2 linked regions of the Alicyclobacillus sp. SO9 genome follow. The protein of the gene in region 1 interacts with the protein of each later gene in a pairwise test. Links are inferred from orthologs where the notes say so. Each region holds a gene or a part of one and is shown in the gene's direction. Other genes may lie near its edges. The genes, in order: selB and serC.

Region 1 (3,271 bases):
GAGTGAGTTACCAGTATGACTTGCCCATAGAAAATCAGTTTGCCGAGATGAAGCGCAGGCTGAACAGCGCGCAGCCTTCGGAATGGCAGGACGATCCGGTCCTTCGCGCTTCGATGTACTGGGGGCTGCGCCATGGCAACGGCGAGACAAGAAGGGCGGTTATCCGCACTTTAGCCATTATTGGCGACGAAGATGCACAGAAAGCCTTACGACTGTTTGTACGTCGTACTGATGTCTCACAATCAATTCGCCAGGTGGCATTGTCTGCTCTAAAAATCTGTGATCCCAACGGGATGGTTGAATACTACGACGGAACGCAAATAGTCAAGCAGCCCTTGGACAACTTGCCGTGGGAGATGCTGCTTCAGGTTGATTCACAGTGGAGTGCCATTTGGCAGCAAACACAGGCAATGTTGCACAAGAAAAACTGTACGGATTGCCATTTGCCGGCCAAGACGGCTTGGCTCGGCTTTTTGAAACGTCTGTTTATCCGCAATGACGTACGCGTTATCAAGCCTGAGGTTTGGGTTGCGGGGCTTGTCTACCTTGCCATCAAGGGAGCCGGCCAAAAAACGTCTCAAAAGGAAGTTGCAGAGTCGCTGGGTGTATCCGTTTCATCGCTGCGAAAGGCCAGCAGACGGCTGCAGACTTACTTTCCTTTGAACAAGTGAGGGCATGCGGGTGACAGAACGACACGTTGTAATTGGGACAGCTGGGCATATCGATCACGGTAAAACGATGCTTGTTCAGGCATTGACGGGGAAAAACACTGACAGGCTGCAGGAAGAACAGAACCGCGGTATTTCTATAGATATTGATTTTGCACCATTGCGGTTCTCTGATGCAACGGTAGCCGGGATTGTTGATGTACCGGGGCATGAGCGTTTTGTCAGAAACATGGTTGCGGGAGCCGCCGGCATTGACGGTGCCCTTGTGGTTGTGGACGTAAACGAGGGACTGATGCCGCAGACTTATGAACACTTGGCAATTTTGCAGTTGCTTGGTGTGACACAGGGTGTAGTAGCCTTGACTAAAGTAGACTTGGCAGATTCAGATTTGACTCAAATTGCAGTCGATGTCATTCAGGAAAGCCTCGCCGATACCCCTTTTTTTGAGTCTCCAATTGTCCCTGTCAGTGCAAAGACCGGCCAGGGTTTGGAAGCGTTGAAAGAAGCCCTGTATCAACTCGTACAGAGCTGTGAGACACGAGATGCTTCAGGTGCCTTTCGTCTTCCCATTGACAAAGTCTTTTCTGTTCCGGGATTCGGAACGGTCGTCAGCGGGACAATTTGGCGCGGTCAAATTAATACAGGTGATTCAGTGGAACTGTTGCCAGGGGGAAAAGAAGCCAGGGTGCGGGGGATTCAGGTTCATGGTGAGAAGGTACAGGCGGCCAAAGCCGGACAGCGGGCCGCATTGAACCTGACGGGTGTCGACAAACATGAATTGCGCCGAGGTTTCACAGCATCAGCTTTTGGAACGCTGCACGAGACGCAGCTTATAGATGCAAAAGTTCACGTTTTGGACGGACGAGAGAAAGCCGTCGAGCACCGTGAAAGAGTCCATTTTCACCTGGGGACAAGTGAAGCCATTGGGACATTGCTCCTGCTCGAAGACGACGTACTCACTGCAGGTTCGGAAGCCTATGTCCAAATACAACTGGACAGGCCAGTTGTATGTGACACATTGGACTTTTTTGTCTTGCGCAGCTACTCACCCGTCACGACAATAGGCGGCGGTCGAGTCATCGATGTGGCTCCGACGCGTTTGCACCGGCGAAAACGATCAAATGTATTGGAAATGCTGTCTGAGAGAGACAGTGATAGTCCACAGCAGCGACTGTTGGCCATACTCGGGCGCAAGGCGTGCATACCGGTAGCTGAAATTGCGGCCGCGCTGAGCCTAACCGTTGCTGAGGCTGCGGACTTGCTGCAAAGGGCACAAGCTGAACAGACGGTGGTCGAACTCCCTAGCGGCTGGATGAAGACGGCGCATGTGGAGGAAACACTGAGGGACATGGAACAGGCTCTGTGGGAATTGCACCAGAAGCAACGTTTTTTGAACTGGGTGCAGCGGACGCGATTGCTTGCTGCTGCGGGCAACGGATTGCCACGGGGGAACCGGACCAGCGCTCACAGCGGTGCTGAAAGCGAGTTTTCACAGCGCGACTTACTGTGGTTACTGCAAGAAGGCAGCCGTGAGCAGCGCTGGATTGTAAAGGAAACACGGGTGAAGGCAACAGACTGGAAGGTGACTCTTGGTGATGAGGAGTCGTTCATTCTTTCCAAGCTCCAGCATATGTTAAGCAGTGCCGGACTACAGCCGGTTTCGGTCGCGGAACTGAAGGCGGTAGTCCCGAAGCGCGACAGAATTGCAGAGGCGCTGCTGCGGCATCTAGAAGAAGCAGGGACAGCTCTCGAGTTAACCGAGGGGCTGTGGCTTCACAAGGCTGCGCTGGACGCTGCAGTCGACAGCTTACGTGAGTTGTACGCGGCACAGGGACCGTTTACGGTCGCCATGGCCAGGGACGCATTAGCGTCAAATCGAAAGATTACAGTCATGTTGCTGGAGTACTTGGATGAGCGGAAGGTGACTCATCGAAAAGAAGATGTGCGAACCATTACACTCTGAGTTAAAAACGGGGCTTGACCGACTCAATTTGAAACTTTTTTTCTTGTGTAACAAATTCTTAAAGCCAATGTAATATGAATGCAACATGGGCACTGTACTATAAGGGTGCATCACATTTGACCCCCTTATTGAATATATTTACGTTGCAGTTGGCGCCCCGGTATGGCGCCTTTTTTTTATTTCGTGTAGGATCATAAAAGTGGTACCCAATGAGCGAGTCTGATGTGAAAACGGAAAGACCGCGAGCTCGACATCGTGGAGTGATGAACTTATGCAAATCATCGTGAATACCTGTTTGCGTTTTAACGAGGGTATTGTGATGATTCAAAAGCCTCGCCGAGGCTGGTGGTATCTCCCAGGCGGAAAAGTAGATGCGGGCGAGACGTGGCTCGAAGCCGCGGTTCGCGAAGTTAGGGAAGAAACAGGACTGATTGTCGGAAATGTGACTTTGGCCGGTATTTATTTGGTCCGTACGCAAACGTCGCCCGGTGTGTTTGAAGACGTTCGAACAATTGTACAATTCGCAACTGAAGACATCTCTGGGGAAATGAACGTGCATTCGCGTGAAGGCAAGCTTGAAGTAGTGTCGTTGCAACAACTAGAAAAGCTGCCGATGAATGAAGGTGACAGGTGGATGGTG
Region 2 (3,189 bases), 1.5 Mb from region 1 along the record:
TTTGACAGAAGACCGTGCCAAGACACTTGGTGTCACATTAAAGTCGCTTGAAGATGCGGTCGCAGAAGCCGATTTTGTGACTGTTCATACACCTTTGACAAAAGATACGAAACATATTATTGATGAGAAAATGTTCGGAAAAATGAAAACCGGAGTCCGAATCGTGAACTGTGCCCGCGGCGGTATCATTGACGAAGTTGCCCTTTGCGAGGCACTGACAAGCGGCAAGGTTGCAGGTGCTGCTTTCGATGTTTTTGAAGAGGAACCCGTGACGGCAGACCATCCTCTGCTGCAATTTCCTCAAGTCATCACAACGCCCCACTTGGGGGCATCGACGGTAGAGGCGCAGGTCAATGTGGCTGTCTCTGTCGCAGAAGAAGTTGGGCATGTGCTGGTTGGAAAGCCGTTTAAGAACGCTGTAAACATACCTTCTCTAAGCGAAGAGCAGAAACAGTATTTACAGCCGCATCTAAATTTGGGTGAGCGCCTCGGGAAATTTGTAGGTCAATTGGCGTCTGGGGCTATGTCTGAAGTAGAAATGGTGTTTTGCGGTGAACTTGATGACAGTGATTTACCCTTTGTGTCGAGAAGTGTCTTGAAAGGGCTCTTGGGCTACAGATACGGTGACGAAGTCAACTTCATCAATGCTCCGACTTTGGCTAAGCAGGCAGGTATGACTATACGACAGGTCCGTGAATCGCAGCACAAGGTATTTACCCATCTTCTCAGTCTGTCGGTTCGGGTCAACGGAGAATTACACAAGGTAGCGGGTACGCTGTACAACGGTCTTGGTCCGCGTATTGTTGAAATTGAGGGCTATCCAATCGACGCAAGTACAGAAGGAAAGATGATTTTCACAAAACACCATGACAGACCCGGGATGATTGGGCATCTTGGCAGCATGTTGGGCAAGGAACAGATTAATATTGCTGCGATGCAGGTGGGTCGTAAGGAAACGGGTGGAGAGGCAGTCATGCTTCTGACAGTGGATAAGCTGGTACCTGAATCGGTAGTGCATGAGTTGTCGCAGCTGCCTGGCATTCATGAAGTACAGACCATTGTACTCTAGCGTGGACATACCGTTTTCGCTTGAAACGACCATTTTAGATTGAAGCGACCATTTTGAGGAGGTTGTAGTTTGTCACATCCAGCGCGAGTAGACAATTTTGGTGCAGGTCCTGCAGTACTCCCGGAATCCGTGCTGTTAGAAGTGCAGGAAGAACTGCTAAACTATCGGCAATCTGGGATGTCAGTCATGGAGATGAGCCACCGGGGCAAGGCGTACGAGGAAATACAGGAAGAGGCCGAGGCGCGACTGCGAAGACTGCTGCAGGTGTCTGACGAATATGAAGTTTTATTTTTGCAAGGCGGTGCCAGTCTGCAGTTCGCCATGCTTCCGTTAAATTTCCGCGGGGAGGGGTCAGAAGCTGCCTATGTTCTGAGCGGATCGTGGGCGAACAAAGCAATGCAGGAAGCAGAGACAACGGGAAGGGTGCGTATTGCAGGAAGTTCCAAGGAGCAGGGTTTCCGGTCTATACCGACACAGTGGAACACGAAAGAGTCGGACGCCTATGTGCATATCACCACTAACAACACCATCTACGGAACCCAGTGGAGACAATTGCCTGAAAAACAGTCAGTTCCATTGGTGGCTGACATGTCAAGCGATATGCTGTCTCGTCCCTTTGCCATGACAAACTTTGACATGGTGTATGGCGGAGCACAAAAGAACCTTGGTCCCGCTGGCGTGACCTTGGTTTTGCTAAGAAGGGAATGGGTACAGCAGGCCGTGATGGAAGAAGTTCCAAAAGTCATGCGTTATGCGACCCATATTTCCGGTAAATCACGGTACAATACGCCGCCGGTGTTTTCCGTTTATGTCCTCGGAAAAGTTTTGAAATGGCTGGAGAGTATGGGGGGATTGCGGGGCATTGAGCAACTGAACGAAGACAAAGCTGGTACCCTGTATACCGCCATTGATAAGAGTGAGGGTTTTTACAGAGGGTATGCACAGGCAAGCAGCCGCTCTCGAATGAATGTCACGTTTAACCTTGCATCAGACGAACTAGAGCAGAAATTTTTGCGCGAAGCGGCGGAGTCTGGTTTTGTGGGACTGTCTGGGCACCGGTCTGTCGGCGGTTGTCGTGCCTCCATTTACAATGCCCTCTCTTTGGAGGCATGTAGTCGCCTGGCCGAATTTATGCAGACTTTTCGGAAGAACAATTGAAAGTGTGGAGTGCAATCTGTGTATAAGACGATTCTGTTTGATGTAGACGGTGTGTTATTGAGTGAGGAGAGGTACTTTGATGCATCTGCCCTGACAATCTATGAATTGTTGAGCAGCTCTCGGTTTCTTGGCGTTTCCATAAGCTATCTTCCTGAATACAGGGATAACTTTAGTGACGAACAGATTCATCAGATACGATGGAGTGTTTTTGTTCAAGATACGGTTTTAAACGCAATGAAGAGCCTAGGCATCAATGCCAATTGGGATATGGTATATCTTCAATTTTTGGTGCAGTTTCTAAAATACGCAGAAGCGGTCAGCGCTGGTCCAGAGTTTTCAAAATTCGCAGCAGTTGAATCTTGGACCGAAAAATCTCTGCGGGAATTTGGCGGTATGCTGAAAGGATTGGATATTCAGACGGATTTTTCTGACTTTTCCAAGCTGTTTGAGGCATGTCGAACAAAACAGGATTTGTGGCTTGTTTTGGAACAGCGGTATCAATTGGTGTTTGGGACAAACCCGAAAATTGAGGCAGTGTTAAGAAGCTTGTGGGAGGTAGGACAGCAAACTTTTCAAGAATGGTATCTTGGGAAAAGCTATCTGCCGTCGCAGCCTGGTAACAAAACTGGTTTTGTCTTGAACGAGGTACCGGTCGTAAATCCGAAGGAAGTGAGCAAACTCTTTGCAGAGTGCGTTCGGCGCGGAGTTCGTATTGGGGTTGCCACCGGACGGCCGGAAGTGGAAACGAAAGTTCCGTTTGAAAGCTATGCCTGGGATGAATACTTTGATGAGGGATGCATTACTACTGCGTCCGACGTGCTTGAAGCGGAGACGAGCTACCCATCTTATCGCCCTTTGTCTAAGCCTCATCCGTTCTGCTACTTGCGAAGTTACATGGAGAGCCCTGACACCATTGCAGTTCTTCAAGAGGAGTTACCTCTTGAACATACGGTAGGGGACAC

Evidence for each region.
Region 2: the proteins of selB (region 1) and serC interact in binary tests that used the Escherichia coli proteins (3 or more experiments, as listed by UniProt). The link is inferred for Alicyclobacillus sp. SO9 from one-to-one orthologs.

What each region holds. Positions count from the first base shown.
Region 1 is NZ_CP066339.1:668,331-671,601, forward strand. Bases 209-3,156 are described here. They hold selB (selenocysteine-specific translation elongation factor), read left to right. Parts: upstream 209-681; coding sequence 682-2,631; downstream 2,632-3,156. Other genes in these bases: GI364_RS02870 (tetratricopeptide repeat protein), read left to right, coding at 209-671; GI364_RS02880 (NUDIX domain-containing protein), read left to right, coding at 2,903-3,156. Also shown: more of GI364_RS02870, read left to right, coding at 1-208; more of GI364_RS02880, read left to right, coding at 3,157-3,271. UniProt on the Escherichia coli protein: Translation factor necessary for the incorporation of selenocysteine into proteins. It probably replaces EF-Tu for the insertion of selenocysteine directed by the UGA codon. SelB binds GTP and GDP.
Region 2 is NZ_CP066339.1:2,185,802-2,188,990, forward strand. The notes cover bases 317-3,182. They hold serC (3-phosphoserine/phosphohydroxythreonine transaminase), read left to right. Parts: upstream 317-1,138; coding sequence 1,139-2,227; downstream 2,228-3,182. Other genes in these bases: serA (phosphoglycerate dehydrogenase), read left to right, coding at 317-1,069; GI364_RS09830 (HAD family hydrolase), read left to right, coding at 2,246-3,182. Also shown: more of serA, read left to right, coding at 1-316; more of GI364_RS09830, read left to right, coding at 3,183-3,189. UniProt on the Escherichia coli protein: Catalyzes the reversible conversion of 3-phosphohydroxypyruvate to phosphoserine and of 3-hydroxy-2-oxo-4-phosphonooxybutanoate to phosphohydroxythreonine. Is involved in both pyridoxine and serine biosynthesis.